One region of the Paenibacillus sp. FSL P4-0127 genome, then DNA from elsewhere that is predicted to be linked to it. Evidence: riboswitches for the same ligand, from Rfam matches in the RefSeq annotation. Region 1 holds a riboswitch; each other region holds the start of a gene.
What was found. A riboswitch is a leader RNA that binds a small molecule or an ion and turns the genes downstream of it on or off. The one in region 1 is predicted to bind thiamine pyrophosphate.

Region 1 (10,232 bases):
TTCAGGCTGACTTCATGCCTGGGCGGAAACACGACGTAATTGACGATGACCGCGACGGCGATCCCGATCAGCGTGTCCGTAATCCGGTGAAACCCGTAAGCAAGCGGATTTTCGCCCGTTTTTAGATTAAGCATAATGGCCAGAAATACGATGCACGCGATCGAAACCGACTTGTTCCATTTCAGCAGATTGCAAATGTAGATCACCACCATGACCCCGATGGCGCAGTAAAACGCGTTCCGCGGCTCGAGAAAAGCGAAGCCGGCGCCGACGATCGCGCCGATAAACGTCCCCATCGTGCGGTGTTTGCCCGCTTTAAACGAATTGGTCACCGAATTTTCCATCGAAATAATGGTCGCGATCGCCGCGTAAAAAGGATACTCCAAGTGCAGAAGCTTGGACACGATTAAACAGATGAAGATCGCAATCCCCGTCTTCACATTGCGCAATCCAATGACCCATTTCAATCCAATCAACCCCTAGTTAAACTCAGACCCGTATTATATAGAATGTCTTATATCGCTTCAACTATAAACCGCGGGGAAAAGAGCGTTCAAGGATATTTTTCCGGCCATTTTCAGAATATTTCATGAAAATCCGGCATTTTTTAGTCTATTGCGAAACTACGGCGATATAAGGCATTGAAAAACCCTATAGCGCCGTTACTTTTATCTCTTCCCGAAGCAGAAAACAATTAGATTCGGCTCAAACTAAATAAATTACTAAAATTAATCAATGAACATATAAACTTTTTAAATTGAAACTTCTTGCTCTTTTGCTAAATGACATAGTAATATCGAATAAACACAGCACTCATGCTTATATTTATATAAACTTCGTGAATAACAAGCTAAATTTACACTTAATAATCACATGAAAAAAAATTCCGCAGGAAAGGAGCTGCCTCTTGAAATGAATGCACGCATGGTTTCCATTCTCCAGCATTTGCTGGTTTCCGACGCTCCTGTCAAAAGCGAGTATCTTGCCAAATTGATTCAAGTCAGTTCACGAACGATTCGCAGCGATATTCGGGAGCTGGATGATTTTTTGAACAAGCACGGGGCAGCCATTGAGCCTGTTCGGTCAAGGGGATACGCGCTTAAAATAGCGGATAACCGCGCTTTCCGCGATCTGCTGCAGCAGTTGTTCATCGTAAACGAACCCAATGATCCCGCCTCCCCCGAATATCGTCAAATGCATATCATCAGGCGGCTCCTGATTGCGGATCATTTTTTAAAGCTGGAGGATTTGGCCGAAGAACTGTTTGTAAGCCGCTCCACCCTGAATAATGATTTTAAAGAGGTCAAGCGAACACTTAAGAATTACGGAATCTCGATCGATGCACGCCCCAATTACGGCATCAGACTCAAAGGCGATGAAATGCGTCTGCGCTTTTGCATGTCCGAATTTATCATCAACCGTTCAAGCGGCGAGCAAATCGGCGGATTGGACAACGCGCCGCGCATACTCGCGCCCGGAGAGATGACCCTGATCCGCGGAATCGTTCTGGAACAGATTCAAAAGTTTGGCGTAACCCTTTCCGATGTGGCCTTCAGCAACTTGGTCGTTCATATAGCGATCGCCTGTAAGCGAATCCGCGACGGCAACCAGGTAACCATGCCTTCGGCGGAAATCGCGGATATCCGCAGCAGCGGGGAATATAGGGCCGCTGAGCAAATCGTGGCGCTAATCGGGGAAGCATTGGATATCGTTTTTCCGGAAACCGAAGTCGCCTATATCTCCCTGCATCTGGCCGGAAATAAATGGCTTACGGGGATCAAAGATCAGCAAACCGAGAATATAACGCCGGACAAGCTGCTGGATGCGCAAATCTATGAACTGGGAAAAAGCATTCTGGCCGAAATCGACCGGGACTTGAATTTAAACCTCGGCCATGATTCCGAGCTGCTGATGGGCGTTTGCCTGCATCTGAAACCGGCGCTGAATCGGGTGAAATACGGGATGAACATTCGCAATCCGCTGCTGGACCATGTGAAAACCAACTATCCGCTAGCCTTTCAAGCCGGAGTCATCGCCGCCAAATTCATTGAAAGCAAACTGAATATTGCGATTCCGGAAGCGGAGATGGGATTTTTAGCGATTCACGTCGGCGCCGCCCTGGAACGCAAACGAATAAGCTGCGGACCCAAGCGCTGCCTTGTAGTCTGCACTTCCGGGGTTGGCAGCGCGCGCCTGCTTCAATATAAATTGCAAAACACGTTTGGGGCCCGGCTTGAAGTGGCGGGAACGACCCCATACTACAAGCTTTCGCAGTTTCCGCTGCAAGCAGTCGATTTCGTCGTCAGCACGGTGCCTATTCCGCAGACGCTGCCGGTTCCGGTCGTCGTGGTTCAAACCTTGCTCGGTACAGGCGATATGGATAAAATAGAAGCCCTGCTAAACGGCGCAGAAGAGCACCCTCTTCACTATATTCGGGAAGACCTTGTCTTTCTGAAACAAAGCTTCGCGAGCAAGGAGGAAGTTATTTCGTTTCTGGGAAGACGCATCCATGCGGCCGGCTTGATCGCTTCCGCCGAGGGCTTCATCGGACTGGTCCTGGAGCGCGAACATGCCGCGCCCACCGCCTATGGAAATTTAGTGGCCATCCCCCATCCGATCATTCCGCAAAGCGACGGCACCGTATGGGCGGTTTGCACCCTGAAGCAACCCATTGCCTGGGGCGGCAAGCCCGTGCAGTTCATCTGCTTGCTCAGCATAGACAAGAACGGCGAGGAACCCCCGACGGCCATGTACGACCATTTGATGAGGATCGTGGATGATCCGGAAATCGTCCAGCAGATGCTGGCTTGCGATGCCTATGATGAATTCGCCCGAGTCCTTATGAGACATAACAGCTGATTTCCGCTAGCAGCGGAAAAGGAATGCATACAGAAGTTGAATGTAATCGGATACACTGAAGTTGCAAGAGACAGAGACATACTACGAGGTGATAGCAGTGGATGAGTACCAGGAAATCATTATGGAGATCATTACAAACGCAGGCGTCGCCAAGAGCAAGGCGATGGAAGCCATCCGTCTGGCCCAACGGGGTCAAGCGGAGCAAGCCGCGGAATGTCTGAATGAAGGCAAAGCCGAACTGGTCAAAGCGCATAAGGCGCAAACCCGTTTGATCCAATCGGAAGCGGACGGGACCTCCCATGAGGTCACGCTGCTGATGGTACATGCGCAGGATCATCTGATGTCGGCGATCACGATCCGGGACTTGGCCGAACATATCGTGGACCTTTACAACAAACTGGACCGCCGATGAAAAGAAAACACGCTAAAACTTGCAACGGTTAAGGAGGAAACAACATGAAACAAATTACATTGGTTTGCGCAGCGGGAATGTCGACGAGCATGCTTGTGCAGAAGATGAAAAAGGCCGCAGAGGCGCAAAACCTGGAGGTCGAAATCAGAGCCACTTCCGAAAGTTCCTTTAAAGAGTACGCGGACAAGACGGATGTCCTGCTCATCGGACCGCAGGTCGGTTATCTGGAAGGCGATTTCAAAGCAAAATATGAACCCCAAGGCATCAAAGTAAGCGTTATTAATACGATGGACTACGGGATGATGAACGGGGAAAAAGTGCTTGCCGACGCTTTGGCCCTTTGAGGCAAGCGCTTAATCCGCACAAATGGAAGCGTTCTCCAGCATCTCATTATGAAGCCTTGAGCAGGAGTTGAAAATTTATGAACAATCAACCAAAGTTCTCGCACAAACTGCAAAGAGCGGCCGGGAAAATTCAGCAAAACCGTTACATGAGCGCCATTTCCAACGGGCTGATGTCCACCCTTCCCTTCTTGATCATCGGCGCCTTCGCCACGCTTTTCTCCGCGCTGGCGTGGGAGCCTTATCAGAACTTCATCGCCCCGGTGAAGGGCATTATCGGTCTGGCCTCGACGATGACCACCGGGATTATCGCATTATATGCGGTGTTCTTCATCGCCTACAGGCTGGCTCAAGCTTTCGACAAAGACCCGCTGCTTCCCGCGGCTACCGCCTTGCTCTCATTTTTAATCGTCACCCCCGTACAGACTTTTGATACGGTGCGGGCGTTGCCGCTGCAATGGCTGGGGGCGCAAGGATTATTCGTCGCCATGATCGTCGGCCTGCTCGCCGCGCGCCTGTATATCTGGATCGTCGACCGCAATTGGACGCTTAAAATGCCGGACAGTGTTCCGCCAACCGTGGTTAAAACCTTTTCCGGACTGATTCCCGCCATTCTGGTGGCTCTGGTGTTCGTCGTTGTAGCCGGACTGTTCATGCAAACGTCTTTCGGCACGGTCCATGAATTTATTTACACGTATTTGCAGGTACCGCTGGAAGGACTCGGCGGATCGCTTGGAGCCTTGATTATCGCCGTGCTGATTATGCAGGCGCTGTGGATGTTCGGCATTCATGGGGCCATCGTTATCCTGGCGATCGTGAAGCCGATTTGGATGAGCCTGGACTTGGCCAATCTCGAAGCGTTTCAAGCCGGAGCTCCGCTGCCGAACATTATCGGCGTCGCTTTCTGGTCCATCTTCTGCAACTATGCGCCGATGCTGGGGTTTGCCCTGCTGCTGGTGTTTATGGCCAAAAGCAAGCAGCTGCGCACCATCGGCAAGCTGGGCCTTCCGGGAACCTTCTTCTCGATTCACGAACCGCTGATCTTCGGGATTCCGGTCGTATTGAATCCTATATTGGCCATTCCGTTTGTGGCGGCTCCGCTTGTGTGCGCGGTGCTTGGATACGCGGCGACTACGGTCGGCCTGTTGCCGGCGCCGATTGGAATTTATCCGCCGTTTGGCACACCTATTGTTGCGCTTGGTTTTATTGAGGGCAGCTGGAAATTGGCCGCAGCGCAGCTGGTGCTGGTTCCGATTTGCATGCTGATTTACTATCCGTTCTTCCGGGCGCTGGACAAACAGCTCTTGAATAAAGAACGCGCAGCCGAGGAAAAAAATAAGCAAGAAGGGTCCGACGTAGCCACAGTAAGTCCGGTTTCCCTATAATAGTATTATAAAGAGGAACAAAACGAAAAACGGCGGGCAATTTACACCATCCGCCGTTTTTCGCCATTACGATAGCTGGAGCGATAGCCTATGATCAAACTTGGAATATCCGCAAACAAACGTTATTTCGTGCATGAGGACACGCCTTTTTTCTATTTGGCCGATACCGTCTGGAGCGCATTTACCAACATTACCCTGGAGGAATGGGCCTACTATCTGGATTACCGCAAGCAGCAAGGCTTTAATGTGCTGCAGATGAATTTGCTGCGGCAATGGGATGCCAGCGGCAGTGAGCTAAAGTATGAGCCTTTCGCCAGCGATGCGGACGGGAGTTACAATTTTTTCGAATTCAACGAATCCTATTTCGACAGGGCGGAAACGATGGTGCAAATGGCGGTAGACAGAGGTTTTGTCCCCGCGCTTGTCCTGTTATGGTGCAATTATATCCCGGACACCTGGGCTGCCAAGCTGCGGGAAGAGAAGAAAATGCCGCTGGAAGCGGTAGAGTCCTACGTCCGCTATGCGGCCAACCGGTTTTCTAAATATTACCCGATCTATGTGATCAGCGGAGATACCGACTTTCCCTCCGAACGCGCCAACCAATATTACTTGACCGCGCTGCGCACCGTGAAGCAGCATAGTCCGCAGTGTTTGACCACGCTGCATATTCAAGGCAGACTGGCGATGTTGCCCGATGAATTTTCCGGCAATCCCGATCTCGATTTCTATATGTACCAGTCCGGCCACAATTCGCAATTTCAAGCAACGGCGTATACGTTGGCCCAGGAATTTTACAATAAGCCTGCGACCCGGCCGGTCATCAATTCCGAACCCTGCTATGAACAGATGGGCTACAGCCGCCGGGTTTACGGCCGCTTTACCCGGGCCGATGTCCGCAAAGCCGCCTGGCAAAGCCTGCTTTCCGGGGCCGCAGCGGGTGTGACTTACGGGGCGCACGGTATCTGGAGCTGGCATCAAAAAGGCCGGCGCTTCGGCGTGACCGGCGAAGGCTTCGACAGCCCTTACGATTGGCGGTCCGCGCTAAAATTTGAAGGAGCCTGGGATTACGGGTTTGCCAAACGGCTGTTTGAGCTATACGGCTTGGCCGATCTGCGCCCCTGGAATATTGTGCTGAAGAACACGGAAGAAATCCGCGCGGCCGCCACCGCCGGCCTCGGCAAGATGGCCGTTTATGTGCCGGTCAACACCGTGCTGAAGCTGGATGCCGACCTCGGCGGCTACGAATTTACGCTTATCGACCTGGAGCACCGGCGATTCGCGGTCCCTCAGGTTACCGTCCGCGAGAACATCACGATCATTGAAATGCACGAATTCGAAGCGGATGTTTTGTTGATCGGCAGCAAAAAATGATATTCCCATCTATTGAACGAGAAGAGCCGTGCTCAACACGGTTCTTCTATTTATTATCATAACTTGCAAATTACTTCGTATAAGCCACAAACATATAAGTTTCCCCTTCGGCCAAACCGCTGACGGTATAAGAAGCTTCACCGGAGATCGGGATCGTCTCCCTTACTCCGTCCCAGCCGATAACTTCCAGCTTGTAAGTCCCGTCCGGCAAGCCATCAATGGTAAAGGAGCCGCCGCTATGATCGGTCCAATAATTCAGGTTCTGCCACACCCACATCCATTTGCCGTTTCCGCTAAGCACATATTCTCCGCTTTGCTTGGGATCGAGCGAAGCAAACGACATCCCTCTTGTCGCTCGGATCACGTACTCCAGCGTTTTGCCCCGAGCCGTCGGCACCCACGAATCCGCGCTCAGACTTAAACCGTAATAACCGTCGGCGGTCGTCGAATTAAAGAGGCACCACGGAAACGCAAATTGGGTGGCCGGGGTTTGGCCGTCATTTTTCACGACCCCGAGATTATCCCAAATCGCCGTCAGAAAGCCTTTGGCCGCTTCTTCTTCGGTGATCGCGCGTTTCTTGAAGTTGAACTCCGTCGAGTAAAAGTGGATATCCGCCGTAATGCCGGAAGCCTTTTTGACGGAATCAAAGTTGTTCTGTGCAGAATGTTTGTAAGTTCCCTTTATAGGCGCGTATTGAACATCGTAGTAGGTATGCAAATCGATACCGTCGAGTTTGCCGGAATTATACAAATCGGCGATCGCCGGCCCGTAACCTCTAAGGGTAAAATCACTGTGCGAATTCGCTCTGGCAAATCCGCCGGGATTTACTTTCAGGGACGGATCGACCGAATGCACACCGTCCGCCAAACCTTCAAGCGCATTGTGATAATCCGTTTTGGAGATCGCATTTTCCACATCGGGCTCGTTGATCGCCGTATAAATGCTAATCCCCCAGTCCTGTATGCCGCTCTTCTGGGCCCATGTTCCGTTTGGACGGAAACGTTCGGCGAAAGCCTGGCCGATACTGTACCATTTATCGTAGTCGCCGATCGGCAATCCATTGTCCGCATAAGAACCGTAGTATTCGAACAGGATCATCGGCGTAATTCCGTATTTGTAGGCTTGAAGCATCATCTTGTCGAGCCGTTCGGGAGTTGGCGTACCATTCGCATAATAATATTGGGGGTACACGTTGACGCGGGCCATTCCGGCCCCGATAGCGTTAAGCCCCTCAAAACGTTTGGTTTGTGTCGTACTGCCATCGGTGAAATTACCGCCCCCCATCATCGAACCGATATCTTGGGCAGAGGCTGATCCAAGCGCATTTTGGCCAAGCAGCATAATAGCAAGCACTGCAATGAACACCGTAATTTTCCGTTTCATTTCTTCATTTTCTCCTTCATTAGAAAATTTACTAAAATTTACTGACGATTCATTTATCGGATATTTTAGCAAAGGCGTTGATAGTCCGAAATATTCATTTTATTATTTAAATTTATAATTGTTATTTTCTGGTTAAGCATGTATAGTGTATATTAAAATAAAACAATTCAATATCGATCGACACTAGGGGTGCCGCAAGGCTGAGACGAATGCAAATTCGGACCCTTTGAACCTGAACCGGTTAATACCTGCGTAGGGAAGTGGAGAGTTAAGAATGGATTGATGCCTGTCATGGCTTATTTCCCGTTATTGTTCTTAGCCGCCCTCCTGAAGGAGGGCGGTTTTTTGGCGTTTATTTTGGCTAACCACCAAAAACGGCGCTTGGCAAAACAATCGAATAGCCAGAAACCAGGGCTGCCCAAGAAACTCGAGCTCCTGAAAAAATAAGGATACAAAATGGCCTTAGTCCGATGATATCTGTTCATTTAGGAGAAATAGAGTAAATTTATGCCTCTATCTTCCCCCGCCGCAAGGAAATGCCCGTGTTCCGGACCATTCATAGAAAAATAAGTACTTAAAATGCCGCTAACGGAGATGAACAGGCTTGGATTCCCGAAATAAGTACATAAAGAGCCGCTATTTTGAAGGCCGACGCTGCCCCGGTCGTTCCGGCAATCGCCTGTCAAGCAGCGATTTCTAGGTTAAGCCTTTATTTTTAGCATTGAATAATGGAACTGGGAGTGATATCCGCATGATGAACCGTCACCCAGCTTATGCTGCGCCTGAACTTCATCTTATATCGGCCGAGGGAATCAAGAGCCATGAGCTGCTGAGCGTTGCGGCGGCTGTTCTTCCTTATGTCGATTACATTCATTTGCGCGATAAGCAGCTTTCGGCCAAAAAGCAGTTCGAGCTGGTGAAGCTGCTGCGCCAAGCGGGAGTACCGCTGGAAAAAATCGTCATCAACGACCGGCTGGATGTTGCGCTGGCCGCGGGAGCGGCAAATATTCAACTGGCGGGCCACAGTCTTCCGGCAGCTTCCGTACGCTCTCTTGCCCAAGGAATGCGAATCGGATGTTCCGTGCATTCTGCCGAAGAAGCAGCTCAGGCCGCGAGTGAGGGAGCGGATTACTGTCTTTTTGGCCATGTCTATGATTCATCCAGCAAACCCGGCCTTCCCGGGCGCGGGCTTAACATGCTGGCCGAGGTCTGCGCTCGCTGCCCGGTTCCGGTCATTGCCATCGGAGGAATACGGCCGGATAATGCGGGGGATGTCATCCGAAACGGTGCACAAGGCATTGCCGTCCTGTCCGGCCTCCACTCTGCCGCGGACCCAGCGGCGCACGCCAAATCCTATCGTGACGCCATCCATGCCGCGTGGCCCTGAGAGGAGGTGAAAATGTTGCAGGTACATCTAAATGGCAAAGACACCCTGCTGAAAGAAGATTGCGTTACGGTGGACGATTTATTGGCTGACAGCCCGTGGAATAAGGAAAAAATTTTGATTGAGCTGAACGGGACGGTTGTCCGAAAAGAGGCGTATGCCAATACCCGGCTGGCCGAGGGTGATCGCATCGAGCTTGTACATTTTGTAGGAGGAGGCTGATAAGCATGGAAGATGTATTTCACATTGGCGGCAAGGCGTTGTCCAGCCGAGTATTTATCGGAACCGGCAAATATAACCGCAACACGCTGATTCCCGAAGTGATCGCAAGGTCGGGAGCGGAAGTGATTACTGTAGCGTTAAGGCGGGTTAACCCGGACTGGGAGGAGGAAAATCTCCTTCACCATATCCCGCCGCATATGACGCTTTTGCCGAACACTTCCGGCGCCCGTAGCGCCGATGAGGCCATCCGGATCGCCCGGCTTGCCCGGGCGGCGGACATGGGCCATTGGATCAAATTAGAGGTGATTAATGATCAAAGATACCTGCTCCCGGACAATATGGAGACGATCAGAGCCACGGAAGTGCTGGCCGCCGAGGGATTCGCCGTGTTCCCGTATATGAACCCGGATCTGACGGCTTCCTTCCGGCTAAGGGATGCGGGAGCCGTGGCGGTCATGCCGCTGGGTTCCCCGATCGGCAGCAACCGGGGCCTGCGCACCAAAGAGCTGATCGGCATGATGATCGAAGAAGCGGGGCTGCCTGTCATCGTGGACGCCGGCATCGGCCGGCCTTCGGAAGCGGCGGAAGCGATGGAAATGGGAGCCGCTGCCGTCTTACTGAACACGGCGATCGCCACCGCGCGCGATCCGCTTGGCATGGCGGAAGCGTTCCGCGGTGCGGTAGCGGCGGGCAGACAGGCCTATCTGGCGGGATTGGGCCCGGTGCAGCAAGAAGCGGTTGCCTCCTCCCCATTAACCGGTTTCCTGGACGAAGAGGAGCGGACAAGTGAGTTTTTATAACAAACTATTGTCGTTGGAACAGTTTTCCTTTCAGGAGCGCTGGCCGCAATATTCCGCTGCGGATATTAAGCGGG
Region 2 (10,232 bases), on a different contig from region 1:
CGCCGGAGAGGATGGCGGGAAGGGCATGGGGGACTTCCAGTTTGCGAAAAATCTGGCCTTTGGACGCCCCGATCATCCGCATGTAGTTCAGCATCACCCGGTCCGTGCGGTCCAGTCCGTCCATGGCGGCAACGGCCACGGGGAAAAAGCAGACGAGCGTAATGACGATGATTTTGGGCAGCATGCCGAAGCCGAACCAGATCATAAGCAGCGGAGCCAGCGCGATGCTGGGCACGTTTTGGCTCAAGATGATCAGCGGGTAAAGCGATGCTTTCAGAAACGGCACATAATGCAGCGCAAAAGCGACCAGCAGGCCGACCAGCGTGCCGATGGCGAATCCGGCCAGCATCAGGCGCAGCGTAGCGAAGGTATGCTCCCTTAAACCGGCCGCCTCGGCAGCCGCTTCGCGGCCGATGTCGAGCGGGCTGGGCAAAACCCATTTATCAATATTGAAGAAGATCGTAGCCCCTTGCCAAACAAGCAAAAACAGGATGACCGCCGCAAGCGGCGGCCATACGCTGTTCCACAGGCTGCGGAAATTCATGGGCGGTATTTCGCGGTCAGCTTATCCATGCTGACGCCCTGCGGGTTGTAGGAGATTTTAATCTGCGAAATGATTCCGGTGCTGCCAAACTCGATAACGGCTTCGTTCATCTTTTTGACGATGGCCAGCAGCTCGTCCAAATCGCCCTCCATCGTGGTCTCCAGCGGATTCACCTGATATTTGACCCCGGAGGCCTGAATGACCTCGATTGCGCGGTCGACATACGGAATGACGTCTTCGCCGTTTGGCGTTTTCGGAATGATCTGAATGCTAAGCAGTGCATTTGGCATAAAATTCAGCATCCTTTCTTGGGTTTATTTTTCTTTTTACTCGGCAGGCAAAAAATCGTTTGTAAACGCGGCGCCGACATCAAGCGGCTTCTCCAGCAGCCCGCGCTCGTGCATCCAGTCGGAGTAGTTCTGCCATACTTCCTTTTTCTGCTCGCCCCAGCGGGCCGCGTCATCGCGGTATTTCGGGCTAAGCCACTTCTGGCTGGCGACGACCAGGTCATGGTCCAGTTCAGGCACCGCCTTCAGCAAAATTTGCGCGGCTTCGTCCGGATGATCGGCGGCGTAATTGTATCCTTTGGACACGGCGCGCATAAACGATTTGACCAGCTCCGGATCGTTTGCGATCGTTTTCTCGTTCGTCACGATAACCGGCGTGTAATAGTCGAGCTTATCGGAGTAGTCCTTGACGTACAGCATATCGAGCGGCTCGCCCCGGAGCTCCGCTTCAATGCCGGTCCAGGCGTAGAAAATCCAGGCGAAGTCGATGTCGCGCTTCACGGCGGTGAAGTAGTCGGCATCCCCGATGTTGAGGAATTTGACTTTGCCGACGTCGGCGCCTTCCAGGTCCATGATCGACTTCATGACGGCCTCTTCTACCGGAGATCCCCAACCGCCGTACGTTTTGCCTTCAAAATCCTTCGGCGATTTGATGTTTTTGCCGGCCGGAGCGGCGAAGCCGGAGGTGTTGTGCTGAATGACGGCCGCGATCGATACGAGCGGAACGCCTTGCGTCCGGCTCTGCGTGACGTTCTCCTGCACGCTGACGCCAAACGGCGCCTCGCCGGAAGCGACCATCGCTTCCGCGCCGCCGGAGCCGGGGAGCACGATATCCACGTTCAGGCCTTCCTCCTTGAAATATCCCAGCTCTTTGGCGACGTATAAACCGGTATGGTTCGTGTTGGGGCTCCAGTCGAGCACGAGCTTAACGTCGCGCGGCGCCTTGGCCCCTCCATTGTCCGCGGCGGCACCCGCGGCCGGATTGCCTTCGCTGCCGCCGGCGGCTTGGCCGCCGCAGCCGGCCAGGACCAGCAGGAGGCAGGATAGGGCCGCCGCCAGGGAAGTCCGTTTTTTTCTTTTCACAGCCATTCTCTCCTTCATCTCGTTAAATTTCCGCTAGTTGTGTTCATCTGTAACCTGAAGGCGCCCGAAAGCTTTATGGCCATAAGGTCCGGACAATAAAAAAACGTCCCGGATTCGGGACGCTGATCGGCGGGCGGAATTTAAAACATCCAAAATCATTCCATCCATGACGGCTCCCTACGCTGGCATTATCCAGATCAGGTTTAAGGGTCAGTATCTTGGAGGGATACAATCTCAGCCGGCCGATTCCAGCACCCCTGAACGATTCAACTGCAGAGTTCAATAGTCATTATAATTTTCTCCGGCGCGTCTGTCCAGCCCGGCAAAGGGAGGAGGTTTGAAATATCAGGAGATTTGCTTTCTATTTGGAAAACCGTTATAATTGAACCAATAGATGGTTTGAAAACGTGATATTTCACGTATTGAAAGGGTGCCGCTTTTGCGGATGGAACTTTTTTCAATGTGTGATTTTTTTTGATAGGCTCAACGCTCTTGGTGTGCCCCAATAGCGCCAGGAGCCGTTTTTATTCAGCTCATACAAGCGGCGTTTGGCTGCTTGCCGAATTGGTTGACCAACATCCATTTTGAGGAGGAAAATGATGAGCTACCGTAAAAAACCGTTGGAGGAAATTCCCGAGGAGAACACCCCGGTCTGGTCATGCACCAGCGAGGATTGCAACGGCTGGATGCGGGACAATTTTACGTTCGACTACACGCCGGTATGTCCTTTATGCTCTTCGGAAATGGAGAAGGGGATGAGGATGCTGCCTCAACTGAAAAATCCCACCTTCGATCCCAGAACGTCTTCCTAGGCTAATCCGATTTTTGTATAAATACCGTTGCTTGCCCCCAAACAGCCGTGTTCGCCCCAAAGCGAATGCGGCTGTTTGCCGTTTTGCGGCAGCCGGGAGAAAAAGATTGCATCTCCATTTAAAATCCACTATGTTGGAGGTACTACACGAAAAACAACCAGAAGGGGGGAATTTGCCCGCCTATGCATGGAAATTACAAGGTGGCATCGCAGGTTTTCGACATTCCCTCCGGAAGCAAGCAAAGAAAATTCGCGGTTTTTCTGGCCATTTTGATCGTGGCCGTGTCGATGGCGGCGATTCCGCTCGGTTTGAGAAATTCGCCCGGGCTGGAGCTTTTTTTTGCCGCCGCCATCGCCTGGCTGATCTTCGGGGATCTGCTTACCGCCTTTATCGCCTACAGCCAATACCGGGCGTCCGGGATTCCGTCGCTGCTGGTCTTGTCCTGTACCTATCTGTTTACCGGAATCATTACCGCCGCACATATCATTACGTTTCCGGGCCTGTTTTCCGATGCCTGGTATTTTGGCGAGCGCAGCCAGGCCGCGGGATGGTTGTGGGTGTTTTGGCATAGCGGTTTTTCTTTGGGTATATTATTGTACGTGCTCACGCAATCGATATGGCCGAAGCCGATCGGGAAAAAGGAGCATATTTTCAATTGGGGCGTGGCGGGGATTTCGTTTACTCTGCTGCTTGCGCTTGGGCTCATTGATTTGTCGATCTTTGGGGAGCGGGCCTTGCCCGAAATTATTCGATACAGCGATTACCGGCAGTTAAATTCGACCGGACTCGGCCCTGCCGTATGGCTGCTGAACTTGGCGGCACTGCTCGTGATGGCCTTGCGAAACAAAGGCCACACGGTCCTGCACTTATGGCTGACGGTGGCGATCATTGGGCTTCTGATGGACGTGACGCTGACCTTGCTGGCCGGCACCCGCTTTTCGCTCGGCTGGTACATGGCCAAAATCAACTCGGTCGTAGCGGCAACGGTCGTAATCTGCTCGGTGGTTAACGAAGTAAACCGGCTTTTTATCCGGCTTTCGGAACAGCATCGGCAATTGATTGCGTCCGGCATCGAACTGGAGAAGGCCAACGAGAAATTAACCCGGCTGACCCAATTGGACGGGTTGACCGGAATTCCGAACCGCCGCCGGTTTGATGAGATTTTGTCGCGGGAAATGGTATCGCCGGGGGATAGATCGACGTCCTTGTCGCTGCTGATTATCGATGTGGACTGTTTTAAAGCCTACAATGACCACTATGGACATCAGGGCGGAGACGAGGTGCTGCGTTCCATCGCCCAAGCGATCCACAAGAGGGTGCAAGCGATGGGCGGATTTGCGGCGCGTTACGGCGGGGAGGAATTTGTCGTGATCTTGCCGGATTGCGGCGCCGGGGAAGCCCGGAGTATAGCGGAGAGGCTTCGCAGGGCGGTGTCCGGGTTGGCCATCCCCCACGAAGTTTCCGCGGTTTCCGGCTCAGTCACGATCAGTATCGGGGGCTGCTGCATTCAGCCGTTTGATCCGGTCGACGGGCAGGAATTGATCGGCAGCGCCGACCGCTCCTTGTACAAGGCCAAGGAGGCCGGCCGCAACCGGTCTGTGGTCGAAGGCTGGACGGAATCGCAGCCCGCGGAGCTTTAAGCGGAATCGGAAGGGTTGTCGAGGCTTGCCGTCATGGCGCGGTATTGCTTCAGCATAAACAGCCGCCAGCGGACAATCATTCCGTAGGCCAGCAGAAAGAAGACGGCGCCGGTCTGAATCACGGAGATATATTGCTCCACCGCTTCGTGCAGCAGCATGCGGACAGCGAGCAGGCCGATCAGAATAAAAATAAAGCTGCGCGAGCGCTGGGCATAAACCTGCCCGTTCACCTTCTCGAATTTCGTGGTCCGGATGAGCGGATAAGAGAACAGCAGCCAGCCGAGAGCAAAGGCGATGATTCCCCAAGTGACGGGAATATGCGTCTCGGGAACGATGAACATCATGAACCCGGTCGTCATGCCGAGCGGGGGGATGATGATTTTCTTGATCGTCACGGGCCTGCGGCTTGCCTTAAGGCGGATAAACAGCACGGCAATCGCCATGGCCATGGCGCCGAAGGTAAAGGCGATTTGCATGTAAGACGGATTAATCGCATGCATGGGAGATCGATCCCTTTCTATATAAGGAAGTTATTGTTTGACAAAACTAAATACTTGTTAATAGTGCGTGTTCAAAAAGTCGGGTTTTCAGCACCGAGAAGGTTGGATGAAGCTAGGGACTGAGTAGCGGAGCGTACGTTTTGGGTACGTGAGCAACGGAAGGCCCGGCTGAATCCAAGATTCGATGTCGAGACCACTTCCTGACCTGCTTCGTGATCAAAAGACGACTTTTTGAACAACCTCTAATAGTATTTCGCGAGAACATTATAACATAATCGGCCGCTCATGTTTCAAACCTGCAAGGTAAGGGGGAAGGAAAATGAATAGCGAATTTACGGTTGCGGTCCATTGTCTGTTGTTTCTGGACAATCAAGGAGAGCAAATGGCCAACAGCGAGCAAATCGCCTGCAGCGTCGCGACCCATCCGGCCCGCGTGCGCAAAGTGCTTAGTTCGCTGCGAAAGCACGGATTGGTGACCACGAAGGAGGGGGCCGGCGGGGGATACCAGCTCAACACGGAACTTGCGCGGGTCACCTTGGGCGATTTGTACCGCCTGTTTGCCCGCGGTTCGCTGCACCCGGGCTGGTGCTCCGGCAGCGATAAGTCCTCCTGCCAAATATCGTCCAACATGCATACGGTCATGGACCGGATTTTCAGCGGCGGAGAGCAGCGACTGGAGTCGTATTTCGATGAGCTTTCCTTGTCGGAGGTCAAACGGATGGTGGACGAAACCGGCAGCCAGGCCGGAAGAGAGCGCTGCACGGGGAAATATGAGAAACGGGTAAATATGAGAATATGAAGAGTATGCAGGATATGCAGGGTCTGAAGGATACGAAGGGTCTGGAGGGTCTGTTGGAAGCGCGGGAAGCCAAAGGGGGAATGATGGGGTGAGTATTTTTAAGCGAACGGATTTCAGGTTGTTTTTTGCGGGCGCTTACGCGGAGATGGGCGACCCGGGGATTCATTTATGCGAACTGGACTTGCGCAGCGGCGCAATGCGTATTCTCGGGCAAACGGACGGGATTGCGAACCCGTCTTTCCTGGTCGCGGATATGGAGGCATGGCGGCTTTATGCGGTCAGCGAACAGAGTGAAGGGAAAACGGTCAGTTTTGCGATCGACCCGGCGGATGGCGGCTTGACCAAGCTGAACGAGCTTCCGACGCTCGGGGCGGATCCCTGCCATCTCGCATTGGCGAAGGCTCGCGGGGCCTGCCTGCTCGCCTCCAATTATTCCAGCGGCAATGTGAATAGCTTTGCGCTGGGCGAGGACGGAGCGCTGGCGGGGATACGATCGAACGTTCAGCACGAAGGCGGCGGCGTTCATCCGGAACGGCAGGAGGGGCCACATGCCCACAGCGCCGTTCCCAGCCGGGACGGGAAGTACATTTACGTCTCCGATTTGGGAATCGACCGGATCGCTATATACCGGCTGGAGGACGGAAAGCTTGCTAAACACGGGGAGTTGCGGCTCCCGGACGGCTCCGGACCGCGCCATTTTGCCATTCATCCTTCCGAGCGGTACGCCTATGGGATAAACGAATTAAACAACACGCTGACCGTATACGCATACGATCCGGGGCAAGGGCGCCTGGAGCCCTTGGAGCATGTCGGCACTTTGCCCGGGGATTTCCGGGGCGAAAACTATCCGGCCGACGTTCACCTGTCTCCGGACGGCCGTTTCCTGTACGGCTCCAACCGGGGGCACAACAGCCTCGTCCGCTTCCGCATCGATCCGGGCAGCGGCAAGCTTAACGACCCGGAATGGACCGGCACCGGCGGGAACTGGCCGCGGAACTTCGCCGTGCTGGACGGCTATGTGCTGGTAGCGAACCAATACAGCGGCAATATCGCGGCATTCCGGCGGGATGCGGAAACGGGCCAGCTGTCGCCCGCGGGCCGGGAGCTGGCCATCGCCAAGGTTGCTTGCATCGAGCCGCTGAACCCGGGAGCGTTGTAGAAGCAGGGACTGGGGATGCCGGCAGAAGCGTGGCGCGTACTGCGTTCGGAGGCCTTTTCGCGCGCCCCGTCGCCATGTTAGTACACCCGTTTACGCCCCTTTCGGCCTCCTTTCACTGGCGTTGCATTTAACGGAGGTAATTAGGCAGGGATCCGCTCCCGCCGGAAATCTAACGGTTGTACCAACCGCTATTTTGCGAAAAAAGACCCATTCTAAATTCTAACGGTTGTGAACGCTGCTATTTGCCCTGATTTGACCCCAAATAGCCGGGTTTAAGCGAAATAAGCGTCATGGCAACCGTTAGAGTTTGAAAATGGCGTTGCAGGAGTAAATATCCGCTGTGGCGACCGTTAGAATGCAAAAGAGAAACGCGTCTTGTCAAGTTTGATGCAATAGTAATGCCCCTTGTCTGAGAATAGCGGCAATTTATGTCGTTATTTCCTTCGGTTTACGCTGGATTGTTGAGATAGGGGGAAAAAATGTCTCTATTTGTGCGCAGATCGGCTGAAATCAAACAAATATACGTGTCGGACAAACAATAGCGGCAAAAAAATCCTCTATTTTTCCGGATGAATGTACAAAGCGAGATATAGCGACATTTTTTGCCGTTAACTTGGCCTAGCCTGACCTGATCTAACCTGATCTAACCCGATATAACTTGATCCGACCTAGCCTGATTTCATCTAACCCGACCTAACTTGACCTAACCCGGCTAACCCAGCTAACCCAACCTAACCTCCTGACGTTGCCCTACTTGCCCCAATTTGACCCCAATCACAACTGACCACACTTATCCGAGCTATTCTGCAGTACGCCGCACATCCGCAAACCTGACGGTCCGCCCACGCCAAACTCGTACATTTCAACGAATAACCCCCCCCCCCATTTTTGCGGCTCGTACATTCGCTTTTCGCAATATAAGGGGAGCTTATAAATAATTTGGTTTTTTTGAATAAAATGTTTGACAATTTTAGGCTCCCGATAATAAAATATCACCATAGCATACTAAACAGGTAGGAATAATTTAAAATGTTCTAACCGTACGGACGGAGGAACGCTCTACTTGCCTTGGCAGACACGGGTAGCGGCTCGGTTTGACCGTAGGGATTGGGGCGTTTCTCCGTCCTCCTTTTAGGGCTGTGCCGGAGGCATAAAGCTTGCCGGCGTTTCAAGAAAATATCAGGAGAGCAAGGGGAGTGATACGATGATCAAACTGTGGAAACAAGGGGTTCTAGTGGGTTTGGTGCTGGCGATGCTGACGGTGATGACGGCCTGCTCGGCGGATAATAAGCGGGGCGAGGAGGCCAGTGCGCAAGCCGGTTCTGCAGGCGGCGGGGAGAAGCTTAAGGAAGTGGAACTGCTGAACGTATCCTATGACCCGACCCGGGAGCTTTACGAAAAATACAACACAGCCTTTGCCGCTTATTGGGAGAAAGAGAAGGGTCAAAAAGTTACGATCAAGCAGTCGCACGGCGGCTCGGGCAAGCAGAGCCGGGCGGTGATCGACGGCCTGGGGGCGGATGTGGTTACGCTGGCGTTGGGTTACGATATCGACGCCATTCAGCAAAGCGGACTGATTAACGAGGGCTGGCAGCAGAAATTTGAGCATAACAGTTCTCCTTATACCTCGACGATTGTGTTTTTGGTGCGCAAGGGAAATCCGAAAGGGATCAAGGACTGGGACGATCTGATCAAAGACGGGGTGGAGGTTATTGCGCCGAACCCGCAAACCTCGGGCGGCGCCCGCTGGAACTACCTGGCGGCATGGGGATACGCCCTGCACCATAATAATAACGATGAGGCCAAAGCGCAGGAATTCGTTAAGGAGCTGTACCAGCACGTTCCCGTTCTGGACAGCGGCGCCCGCGGGGCGACGACGACCTTCGTCGAACGCGGACTCGGCGATGTGCTGCTCGCTTGGGAAAACGAAGCCTGGCTCTCCGTAAAAGAGCTCGGCCCGGACAAATTCGATATCGTCTACCCTTCGGAAAGCATCCTGGCCGAACCTCCCGTGGCGATCGTGGACAAAAACGCCGACAATAACGGAACCCGGGAAGTCGCCGAAGCTTACCTGAAATACCTGTACTCGGAGGAAGGACAGACGATCGCGGCGGAAAATTATTACCGGCCGACGCTGGAAAGCGTGAAAGCCAAGTTTGCCGACCAGTTCCCCGATATCAAGCTGTTTACGATTGACGAAGAGTTTGGCGGCTGGGCGCAGGCGCAGCAGAAGCATTTTAACGATGGAGGCATTTTCAGCCAGATTTACGTACCTAAGTAACCGACCGTACCAAGCGGAGGATAGGTCCCGGGAGAGGCGGGCCGAATAAACCGCCGAGCCGCATCCCGGGCCTGAAACAGGAGAAAGGATGAAGTAAACATGCACAGTAGCGCCACAAAGCGCGGAGTACTGCCCGGATTTGGGCTGACCATGGGATACAGCGTGCTTTATCTGAGCTTGATCGTGCTGATCCCGCTCTCCGCCTTGCTGCTGAATTCTACGGGACTTACCTGGGAAAAGTTTTGGGATGTCGCCACGGATCCGCGGGTCTTGGCCTCTTATCGGGTCAGCTTCCTGACCGCGGCGGCCGCCGGCCTGATCGATGCCGTGCTGGGGCTGCTGCTGGCTTGGGTGCTGGTCAGATACGATTTCCCCGGAAAAAGATTGTTCGACTCCATGATCGATCTTCCCTTTGCGCTGCCCACCGCGGTGGCGGGAGTATCGCTGACGGCGATTTACTCGTCGAACGGCTGGATCGGCTCCTTGCTTGAGCCGCTGGGCATCCGCATTGCGTTTACGCCGATAGGGATTACGCTGGCGCTGATGTTTATCGGCATCCCTTTCGTCGTCCGGACGGTGCAGCCGGTGCTTCAGGACCTCGACGCCGAAGTGGAGGAGGCCGCGGCCACGCTGGGCGCCAGCCGGTTCCGCACGTTCCGCAAAGTCGTGCTGCCCGAGCTGCTGCCGCCGCTGCTCACCGGGTTTGCGCTGGCATTTTCCCGCGGCATCGGGGAGTACGGCTCCGTCGTGTTCATTTCCGGCAACATGCCGATGAAGACGGAAATCGCCCCGCTGCTGATCATGTCGAAGCTGGAACAGTTTGACTACGCCGGTGCGACGGCGGTGGCGCTGATCCTGCTGCTCATCTCGTTCGTGCTGCTGCTGCTGATTAACTCGCTGCAGCGCTGGGTGCGCAAAACCGCGAGATAACGGGTCAAACAGGAGATTTCAGTCATGGAGGAGGAAATCATATGGCGGGTTCTGTACCGTTAGCTGCCCATAAGCCTACGGCGCCCGATCGCCAGACCCGAAAAGGGTCGGGCGCCGTGAAATGGGTGCTCATCACCCTTGCGGCGCTGGTGCTGATTTGGCTGATCGTGTTGCCGCTGGCCGTCGTAATCACGGAA
Region 3 (10,232 bases), 530 kb from region 1:
ATGCTCGGCAGAGTAAACGACATGGGCTCGGATGTCTTCGCATCGGGAGCGGCAACGGCTGTGGGAAGGATGCCTGTCGCCGGTTGCGAAGCCTCGGGCTGGCCGGAATGGTCCACGAGCAGAAAAATAAAGCTGCACAGGAACACGACCAAAAAGCTGGCGGCCCAGCCGATAATCCGCCGGCGGTAGCCTCGGGTCACGCCGGCCTTGACATCCGGCGCCAGCCACGGAGATTCCGCATAAATACGGTCCATGACCTTACGGTTTACGGCCTCGGCCTGCTCCTCGGTCACTTCTATGGGTATGTACTGCAGCATGTCCATGCTTTCCCGCCAGTAATGGTACTCAGTATTGCAAAACTCGCAGCCCAAAAGATGCCGCTCCAGCTCTATACGCTGGGGATGTTGTTCGGGCAAATCCCGCATCAAACCGAACAGTTCTTGGGCCTCTCTACAATTCATCTGCTTTTCATCCCTTCGTAATGCTCGTAGACCGGTTCGTAAAAGTAGGGTTCAAGCTGGCTTTTGACGCTGCTTCGTGCGCGGAACAAAAGCGATTTTACGGCGCTGACGCTCTGGCCCAAAATACTGGCGATCTCCTGGTAGTCCAATTGATCGTATTCGCGCAATATCAAAGCGGACCTTTGTTTCTCCGGTAATTTGTTGATCGCTTCACGCACCATACCAACCTTCTCGCTGCGCAGAACGGCTTGTTCCGGGGCGACCTCGATTGGCGCCAAAGGAATGTACCCGCTCTCTTCGAGCGGAACACTTCCGCTGCGCTGTTTGCGCAGTTCGCTAAGCACTGTATTCCGTGCTATCGTGTAAAGCCAGGTGGAGAAAGAAGCGTCCACCTCCCGGAACGAATGCAAGCTGCGAAACGCTTTGTAGAACGTCTCCGAGCATAAATCTTCGGCAAGCTGCTCCAATTGAGCGCTTTTCAACATGTGATAAACGAAAGCCAATATTTTTCGCTGATACCTTCGCATCAACTCCGAATACAGTTCCGTGTTGCCTTCTTTAATCTCGCGTATCATCTGGGAATCGGTCATTTCGGGGCGAAACCTCCTCGCACTTCCATGTGCTTCTTCCCGTTCGATTCTTACATTAATTATTACCGAACAGGATCAAAAAAGTTGCGGTCGTTTATATAAACTTCTGTTTGTTCCGTTGGAGATCGTTTGGCGAAGCCATACATTATAGCCAAAAACAATTCATATTATACCACAGGAGCCGGAATTTAAAAAATAAACCCATGGTCATTTGTTGAAAAATATTACAGGGCCGTCCGGTCATGGATGGCCCTGCTTTGCTTTCTGGTCATTTCATCCGCGGCCTAAAGCGGCGGCGGCGTGAAGCTCCTCCACCGCTTTGCGGACATCGGCGGCCTGCGTTACGGCGGAAATGACGGCGATTCCGTCCGCCCCGGCGCGGATCGCTTCCCCGGCGCTTGCGGCCGTGATCCCGCCGATCGCGACGAGCGGCGCCTCGATGCCGCATTCGCGCAGCCGCCGGATGAAGCCGGGGCCCTGCGGCTCGCGGGCATCGGCTTTGGACGCGGTCGGATAGATCGGCCCGATGCCGAGATAGTCCGCGCCGCTGTGAATGGCCAGCCGGGCTTCTTCCACGGTATGCGCGGATACGCCGAGAATCCGCTCCCCGATCCGCGCGCGGACCCGGCCGGCCGCTTCGTCGTCCTGGCCGACGTGAATTCCGTCCGCATCTATCGCCAGGGCCAAGTCGACATCGTCGTTAACGATAAAAGGAACCCCCGCCCTGCGGCAGGCGGCCTGCAGCTGTTCGGCGAGCCTTAGCTTCGGCCCCCCGGTCAGCGCGCCGGGCCCCTTTTCCCGGAATTGAATCATCGTTGCGCCTCCGGCCAGTGCCTGCTCGGTCACCTGCAGCGGATCTTGCCGGCAGTTGGCGCTGCCGATCACCAGGTACACGCCGAGGGATTTGCGCATAGCCGCTGCTGAAATACGCCCGTTCACGGCCGCACCCCCTGTTCCTTCCTGCGCCGGTATGCCCAATGATTCGTCGGGCCGTGCCCCAGCCCCAGGCCAAGCTCGTCTTCGATCGCCGCCTGAATGAACGCCCGCGCGGTCGATATCGCCTCGGCGGCGGCCGCTCCCTTCGCCAGCTCGGCCGCGACCGCCGCGGAGAAGGTGCACCCCGTACCGTGCGTATGCCGCGTCATGATCCGCCGTCCGCCGAACTCGGTAAAACCGGCGCCGTCATACAGCAGGTCGACGATCCGCCCCCTTCCGCTCTCGTCATGCCCGCCTTTGATGACGACGTGCTTCGCCCCGAGGCTGTGGATGCGCTTAGCCGCCTCGCGCCGGCCGGCCATGCCGGTGATCGGGATGCCGGATAACGCCTCGGCCTCGGGGATATTCGGCGTCACCACCTGCGCCAGCGGCAGCAAATACTCCTTCAGCGCCGCAACCGCTTCGGGCTGCAGCAGCGCGGCGCCGCCTTTGGCGATCATAACCGGGTCGACGACGACCCGGACCCAGCCGAAAGCGCGGATTTGCCCCGCCACGGCGCGGATAATTTCGGCGCTGAACAGCATCCCGGTTTTCAGTGCGTCCGGGGCCAGGTCCGAGCCGACCGCCCCGATTTGCTCCGCCGCGGCCTCCGGCGGCAGCGGGTACACGTTCCGCACGCCCAGCGTGTTTTGGACGGTGACGGCGGTAATCGCCGACATGCCAAACACGCCCAGCTCCTGGAACGTTTTGAGGTCGGCTTGAATGCCGGCCCCGCCGCCGCTGTCCGACCCGGCGATCGTCAGCGCCTTCCGGACCGCGCCGCTCATCCGAGCCACCACCCGCCGGCCGCGGAGGCTTCCCGCTCGCTGACCGCCGCATGGCCTTTCAGCGAGTGCGGGTGCAGCTTGGCCAGCTCGTCGAGGAAGGCGATCTGGAAGCTGCCGGGCCCGGCGGACGCAGTACGCTCCGCGGCGCGGGACGCGGCGGCGCCGTAGAACGCCAGCCCGGCGGTGCCGGCCAGCAGCACGTCGCGTTCCACCGCGGCGAAGGCGCCAAGCACCGACGTGAGCAGGCAGCCCGTGCCGGTCACCTGCGTCAGCAGCGCGTCCCCGCCGCTGACGGCCCGGCACAGCTTCCCGTCGGTGATCACGTCCTCGCGTCCGGTGACGGCGACGACGGTGTTCAGCTTCCGTGCCGCCCGCACGGCCAGCTCCGCCTGATCCCCGCCGCTGCTCTCCCCGGCGTCCACGCCCTTGATGTCGCGGCTTTCCCCGAGCAGGTGGGCGATTTCCGCCGCGTTCCCCCTTAGTAGCGACACTTTGACCTCGCGCAGGATGCGCAGCGCCGATTCCGTGCGGAAGCGCGTCGCTCCCGCCCCGACCGGGTCCAACAGCACCGGAACTCCATGGGCGTTCGCCGACGACCCGGCGATGATCATCGCCTCGACCTGGGCGGCGGACAGCGTTCCCAGGTTCAGCACGAGGGCGCCGGCGATCTTGGCCATATCGGCCGCTTCCTCCGGTGCGTAAGCCATCACCGGGGATGCGCCAAGCGCGTACAGGCCGTTGGCCGTAAAATTGGTTACGACGACGTTGGTCATATTGTGCACGAGCGGTTTCGCGTTCTGCACTTTTGTAAGCAAAGCGGATAATTCTTTTTCCAATATGCTCATTTGTAGTTCGCCCCCTTCGTTAATTCGCCCGCGACAACGGGTCATCGCTCCGCCGGCCCGTTTGCACCGGCCATTCCTCCAGCTTGTAGGCCATGTCCCAGAACAGGTACTCCAGTTGGCAGCTTTGCATGAAATGCTCCTCCATCCTCCGCCGTTCCGCTTCCGCCGCGGTTTCCGCCCATTGATCGAGAACGTCCCGGAACCGCTGCGTCACGTCCGTCACCCGGCCGCCGTAAAACTGGATCCAATCGTGAAAAGGATGTTCCGGCGCCGGCCTCACTTCCGCCAGCAGCTTGCGGCCGATTTCCAGATACGTCCAGGGGCAGGGCAGCAGCACGGCCAAGATTTCGCCCAAACTGCCTTCATGCGCTACCGTCAGCATGTGGCGGATGTAATGATGCGCAGACGGCGCCAAGGGGAAACCCTGCAGATCTTCAAAACGGACCCCTGCGACAGCGCAAAAATTTTGGTGCGGATGGATTTCACTGTTCAAAATAAAAGAGATCTGCTCGTTGAACAGGGCGATATCGCCGCGGCTTTCGCACTTCGATATGGCGATCCCGTAGATCCGCATGTACGCGTTCAAATACTCGTAATCCTGTTTGACGTAATGAATCAATTGCTCTTTCTGCAGATTGCCGTCGGCGATTCCCCGCACAAAAGGATGCTCAAAAATCGCTTCAAAAACCTCGTCCGCCCGCTGGCGCAGCGTTTGCGTAAAACTCATCGTCTCCACCTCCGATAAAATGTGAACTGCGATACAGGAGCATCCATCGTAAGGGCGTAGGGGCTTAGGGTCGGGTGAGAGGCGGGCCGCTTACGAGACAGCAAAAAAGCCGCCCCGTAGAGGGAGCGGCTTGAACGCGCAAAACCTGTCGCATGATACTTGCGATAACGTGCGGACGGCGCGATACCGGCTCCACTTTCCTACGCTAGTACGAACTAGATCAGGTTCAAAGGGTCCAAGATACGCTCTTGTCTCAGCCGAATACGGCGCCCCTAGTGGAATTTCCTATTCGATTCACTATCACTACTTTACCTGGATCTTCCTGGAGTGTCAATCCGCGTTGAATGCTTGCCGGGCACCCCCGCCGCCTTAGCGGAACTCGAGCCGGACCGTTTTGATCTCATACGGCGAAATCTGCAGTTCGGCAGGACCCCGATTGAGTTCGCCGGCAGGGCGTTCCATCAGGTCGGTTTCCTGCCAGGAGACAAAAGTGAGATCGCTCTCCAGGCGAATCGTCCCCCGGCCCCCTTTATACTCGTGGAAGCGGACGATCAGAGCGTCGCCGTCCTCCGCTTTTTTGACCGCGTCGATCGCTGCTTCGCCGCTGCCGCTGACGCGCACGGCCCGCAGCAAGGAGAAATTGGATGCCGCCGCTTGGCCGCGCGTAGCGTACACCGGCTGATTCAGGAGCGCGGCGGCCTGTACGGTTTCGCCTTCGGACCAATGCCCCTCGTGCGGATACAGCGCATACGTGAACGTATGCTCCCCGCGATCGGCCTCCGGATCGGGGTAAGTCGCCGATTTCAGCAGCGACAGCCTGATCACATTGTCTTTAATGTCATGGCCGTATTTGCAGTCGTTCAGCAGGCTGACGCCGTAACCGTGATCCGACAGATCCGCCCACTGATGCCCGACCGTTTCGAACCGGGCCAAATCCCAGGAGGTGTTCCAATGCGTCGGGCGTTTGACGTTGCCGTACTGGATGTCGTAGGTGGCCTCCGTCGCCCGCACATCCACCGGAAATGCGACCTTTAAAAGCTGCTGGCGCTCCTGCCAATCCACCTCCGTCCGGAACTCGATCCGCCGGTCACCCGAGTACAAGATCATCCGCTGGCTGATCGTGGAGTTCATATACCGCCAGGTAAAAGCGACTTCCGCCCGCAGCTTGCCGGCCTCAACCCGGCATTCCTTCAGATCTTCAACCTCGCGCATCTTCTCCTGATAAAAAATATCGATATCCCAAGCTTCAAACATTTTCGGCTTGTCTTCGAACACCTGGAAGACGTTGCCGCGTTCCCCCGGGGCGAGCACCTCGCGGCCGGCAGCCCGGTCGAACACCGAGGTCAACTGGCCATGTTCGTTCCAAGCGATCCGATACAGCGGAGTCTCGATGCCGTTCGGCAGCACTTTAAACGGCGTTTCTATGGCCGCTTCGCTTCCCGCAGACGCTCCTTGCGAAGCGGTTGCCTCCTCCTTCCAGCCTTCAGAGCCGCGGCTTATCGCCATAAATCCCAACGGAGGAACGTTTTCCACCTTTACCCATACCGTGCTTCCGTCAAACTCGGCGGCGAGCTCCCGGCCGCCGGCATCGGTCCAGCGGCCGCCGGGTTCGGCGCCATGGACCGGGACCAGGCCGCTATACGTCCAAGAGGACGGATTCCAAACGGTATAGGTCGGCTCACCTTCCGTGGCGCCGATGACAGCATCGCCGGACACGGCAGCGCCCGCCGCAGCGGCATCGTTTGCTGCATCGCCGGCCACCCGGCCCCCGGTCAACGCGCGGATCGCCTGGCTGCGGCATTCCTGCAGCAGCGCCGCGGCATGCTCGTATTCCAGCTTGGAGTCGCGGTACACTTCGGGAATCGACGAGCCTGGAATAATGTCGTGGAACTGATTGCGCAAAATCGTTTTCCAGCTTTCGTCCAGCTTCGCTTTCGGGTACGCGGCCCAGTCACCCCCGCCCAGCAGCGCCTCCAAGCTGAGCAGCCATTCGGCGTCGCGGGAGAGCAGTTCGAGCTTGCGGTTCATTTTTTTGTTGTAAGCCTGGCTCGTATAAGTGCCCCGGTGGTACTCAAGATACAGCTCGCCGTCCCATGTGTGGACATAACGGTCCGCCTTTTCCACCGTCTCGTGCAGTTTGGCGAAATATTCGTCGGCCCGCCCGGTGACGACGTTCGGCAGCCCCGGCATCGCTTCGAGGCGGCGCCGCAGCTCCAGATGCTCCCGGTTGACGCCGCCGCCCCCGTCTCCGTAACCGTAGGACAGGAGCAGCTCTTTGTTGATTTCCTTGTCCCGGTACGTATCCCAGATGCCCTGCACGCTGGACGCTTCGATATTGCCGTTGTAGGTGTACCACCAGAAACTGCCGTCCTGCGGGGTGGTGATGAAATGGGTCAGCACTTCGCTGCCGTCGATCCCGCGCCATTTAAACGTGTCGTGCGGCATCCGGTTGTATTGGTTCCAGCTGATTTTGGTCGTCATGAACGTATCGAAACCCGACTTGCGCAGGATTTGCGGCAAAGCCCAGCTGTACCCGAAAACGTCGGGCAGCCACAAATATGTGCATTCCGCACCAAACTCTTCGCGCAGAAAACGGGTGCCGTACAGCAGCTGCCGCACCAGCGATTCGCCGCTCGTCAAATTGCAGTCGGCTTCCAGCCACATCCCCCCGGCCGCCTCCCAGCGGCCTTCCTTGACCCGTTCCTTGATTTGCTCGTAAAGCTCCGGGTAATCCTGCTTCAAATACTCATACAGTTGAGGCTGCGTTTGCAAAAAAACGTATTCCGGGAACATTTCCATCAGCCGCAAAACGGTGCTGAAGGAGCGGGCCGCTTTTTCCCGGGTATGCTTGAGCCGCCACAGCCAGGCCACGTCGATGTGCGTATGCCCGATGCAGCGAACCGTGACCGGCGACGACTTGGGCAGCGCCGAAATCGCCCGCGTCAGCTGCTCTTCGGCCGCCGCCAGCGAGTCATAAAACGCCTCGGAGCCCGGCTGCGACCAATCGATCCGCAAAAACGCCCGGTCCAGCGCCGTCAGCAGGTCGGTCCGTTCGGGAGCGTGTTTATGTAGTACTTCCACGGTCTGCATCACGGCCCGGGCCGTATAATACAGACGGTCGACCGTCCCGTCGAGCCAAGCGATTTCCGCCCGCTTCAGCCTGTGCTCCTGGACCTGCGGCTTACCTCCGCCCTCCAGACCGGACCAAAGCCGAAATTGCAGCAGCACGGAAGTTCCGGCGGCTTCTGCGGGGAAAAACACCTCCTGATGGTTGGAGTCCACCCCTTGATAAGGCTCTCCGTTGACATACAGCAATGACTCGAAGCCGGAGTTGTTCCCTCCGCCCGTCTTCCCGAAATCAAATACCCCGACGACCCGGCGGCCTTTCCACGTTTGGGGAATTACCGTCTCGGCCTCCAGCCACAAGTAAAGGTCGCGGCCTTCCCAGCGTTCACCGGCCGGCATCGCGCTCCACTCCCCGCCCTTCGGCGGTCTGGCTGCGATCCGCCCTTCCTCGTCGACCAACGCGCGGAATTCGGCGATCGGCACCGCATCGCGGTAGCGATAAGCTTCAAGCTCGCGAATCCGTGCGTTTAATTTTTCTTCCGTCCAAAACATGAACTGCGTTCCTCCCTTGGAGCAAGTTTCAACTTTTGACTTCACCCCCATTTTGCGTTCCGGGACGGCCTGAAGTAAATTACTAATCCTCATCAATTTTTGTCCTATTATGATATGATTGGGGCAAAGGAACAAAAAGGAGCATCTCTATGGACTTGAAAAAATGGAGGCAAGAGCTGGCCTCCGTGCTGAACGGGCTGTGCCGCGAAATCCGGGTCGATGACGCCGTGATCGACTGGGCCGATATCGTGATCGAACAAACCGGCGGCGCCGGAAGATGCCCGGCCCACGCCCACACCTGGTACGAATTTAACTACGTATTGTCCGGCCGGATGCAAACCCGGTTTATGGACAAAGACGTCATGGTCCGCGAAGACGAGTTTTTCCTGATCCCTCCGGGCATGACCCATTCCCATATATACTATCGTGACGATCCGCACGAGGGCGTTTGTTTTCGTTGGCGGTTCAGGCCCGTATCCGGCACCCGCCCGGATGCGGGCGGGCAGGGCTTGTTCGAACGGCTGAGCCTGCTCAAAGACTGGCCTCCCGGCGCTTACCGCGACGATTACGGAATTCGGCCGCTGCTGGTCCAGCTGTTTCACGAGGCGGAAGCGGGCCGCTCCCCGCTTTATTTGCAGCTGCTGCTCGTGCAGTTCCTGGAAATTTTAACTTCGATTCCGGGCTCCGGTCGCCTGGCTATAGCGGAGCCGGGCGAAACCAAGGACGCCCTCGTTCGCAAGGTGGAAATCTATTTGGAGGATTTTCATGGAGAACGCCTGAACGTGGAGGAACTGGCCGCTTCCCTGCACATGAGCTACGGCCATCTTTCCCGGCTTTACAAGCGGAAGACGGGGCGGACCCTCATCGAGGAAATGAACCGGATCCGCCTGGCCAAAGCTTGCGAGCTGCTGCTTAAGCCCGAGCTATTGGTCAAAGAGGTGGCGGAGCAGTCCGGCTTCCCGGATATTTACTATTTCAGCAAGGCATTCAAGAAAAAACACGGCGTTAGCCCGCAGGCCTACCGCAAACAGCATTTGGGCCGGGAGGAACCTCGGCAGGGGCAACGTCCGTTGGGGTAACGTCCGTTAGGGCAACGTCCGTTAGGGCAACGCTAGTTGGGGCAACGCTAGTTGGGGCTACGCTAGTTGGGGCTACGCTAGTTGGGGCAACGTCACTAGGGCAACGTCCGTTGGGGTAACGTCATTAGGGCAACTTCTCTGGGGCAACGTTTGCCTTGCAACGTCTGCCGGGGCATGAGCCACCCCTTGGCTAAGGGACCACCGAGCCGTTATTTGCTCATTTCCCCGGTTATTTTAGTCTACATCCATTTTCCAGCCTAGCTAAGACACCATCGACCTTCTTCCGAGCATTTCCCCGACACATCCGGTGAATTCAGCTAAATAAGTGCACCTGAGTCACGAGTCACTAGCGTTGCATTCTCGCCACCACTCTAACGGTTGCCATAGCGCTTATTTAGCTAAAACCCGGCGATTTGGGCTCAGATTGGAGCAGATAACCGCGCTCACAACCGTTAAAATTTAGAAAGGGGCTTTTTGGGCAAAATAGCGAATAATACAACCGTTAGATTTCTGGCGTGATTTCAAATGGAATTGCGGGCAAGGTGTACCAGAGATTTTGTGTAGGCGTTAATGCAACGCCGGTGCACTTGAGTCCGTTACAATTTTATAGCGGCTGTATTTTCGGAATAAGATTTCCCTGTCCGTTAGCCTCATCCAATACCTCCATTCGGCCGCCAACAGGCCGCCAAAAGCAAAAAAAAGACCGCTTCTTTCGAAGCGGCCCTTGCTCACGCTGGAGCAACAGATATTGGATAGGAGTGGAGAGAAACCATACTGTAGTCTTAGTATATTGTATCCGTTTTCATTTTGTCAACAACTTTTTTTAGCGCTTTCATAATTTGGGCGTACTCAAAGCCTAAACGGCCTTGCGCACAGCGAAATACGGTATAATACGGCTTACCCAAATTGCGGCCTCTAAAACGCACACGCCCGGCTTTTCCCGGGCGCTGCGTTCTTTTAGTCATCTCTCGGACCACCTTACGGGCTGCCTGTCCCCCGGCTTAGACATAGACCGAGTAACCAAGCCCCTGCAGCAGCTCTTTCGCACGCTCCATCTCCGCTTCCTGGCGAAAAGAAAGGCGCATCACCCCCGGCACGTCCTCCCGGCTTTCAATAATTTGCATATTGCTTAAATTGATGTGGCGCGTT

Region 2: it holds a riboswitch for thiamine pyrophosphate, as region 1 does, so the genes downstream of both, NYE74_RS26610 (ABC transporter substrate-binding protein) here and NYE74_RS13790 (thiamine phosphate synthase) in region 1, are expected to answer to the same signal.
Region 3: it holds a riboswitch for thiamine pyrophosphate, as region 1 does, so the genes downstream of both, tenA (thiaminase II) here and NYE74_RS13790 (thiamine phosphate synthase) in region 1, are expected to answer to the same signal.

The regions. Positions count from the first base shown of each region.
Region 1 is NZ_JBBOWY010000001.1:3,086,357-3,096,588, reverse strand. Features, by position in the region: gene NYE74_RS13825 (FUSC family protein) at 1-467, opposite strand, end outside; gene NYE74_RS13820 (BglG family transcription antiterminator) at 913-2,859, shown strand; gene NYE74_RS13815 (PTS lactose/cellobiose transporter subunit IIA) at 2,957-3,271, shown strand; gene NYE74_RS13810 (PTS sugar transporter subunit IIB) at 3,316-3,615, shown strand; gene NYE74_RS13805 (PTS sugar transporter subunit IIC) at 3,693-4,997, shown strand; gene NYE74_RS13800 (apiosidase-like domain-containing protein) at 5,088-6,368, shown strand; gene NYE74_RS13795 (hypothetical protein) at 6,439-7,752, opposite strand; TPP riboswitch at 7,928-8,028, shown strand; gene NYE74_RS13790 (thiamine phosphate synthase) at 8,504-9,139, shown strand; gene thiS (sulfur carrier protein ThiS) at 9,152-9,358, shown strand; gene NYE74_RS13780 (thiazole synthase) at 9,364-10,158, shown strand; gene thiH (2-iminoacetate synthase ThiH) at 10,145-10,232, shown strand, end outside.
Region 2 is NZ_JBBOWY010000002.1:1,901-12,132, forward strand. Features, by position in the region: gene NYE74_RS26600 (ABC transporter permease) at 1-544, opposite strand, end outside; gene NYE74_RS26605 (MTH1187 family thiamine-binding protein) at 541-834, opposite strand; gene NYE74_RS26610 (ABC transporter substrate-binding protein) at 871-1,920, opposite strand; TPP riboswitch at 2,073-2,183, opposite strand; gene NYE74_RS26615 (cold-shock protein) at 2,514-2,726, shown strand; gene NYE74_RS26620 (GGDEF domain-containing protein) at 2,909-4,366, shown strand; gene NYE74_RS26625 (CcdC family protein) at 4,363-4,866, opposite strand; gene NYE74_RS26630 (Rrf2 family transcriptional regulator) at 5,186-5,665, shown strand; gene NYE74_RS26635 (lactonase family protein) at 5,754-6,824, shown strand; gene NYE74_RS26640 (sulfate ABC transporter substrate-binding protein) at 8,029-9,105, shown strand; gene cysT (sulfate ABC transporter permease subunit CysT) at 9,205-10,035, shown strand; gene cysW (sulfate ABC transporter permease subunit CysW) at 10,077-10,232, shown strand, end outside.
Region 3 is NZ_JBBOWY010000001.1:3,614,703-3,624,934, reverse strand. Features, by position in the region: gene NYE74_RS16310 (hypothetical protein) at 1-461, opposite strand, end outside; gene NYE74_RS16305 (RNA polymerase sigma factor) at 458-1,051, opposite strand; gene thiE (thiamine phosphate synthase) at 1,325-1,990, opposite strand; gene thiD (bifunctional hydroxymethylpyrimidine kinase/phosphomethylpyrimidine kinase) at 1,987-2,814, opposite strand; gene thiM (hydroxyethylthiazole kinase) at 2,811-3,659, opposite strand; gene tenA (thiaminase II) at 3,679-4,386, opposite strand; TPP riboswitch at 4,567-4,670, opposite strand; gene NYE74_RS16280 (alpha-mannosidase) at 4,756-8,004, opposite strand; gene NYE74_RS16275 (AraC family transcriptional regulator) at 8,154-9,083, shown strand; gene NYE74_RS16270 (hypothetical protein) at 9,866-10,048, opposite strand; gene NYE74_RS16265 (prephenate dehydrogenase) at 10,085-10,232, opposite strand, start outside.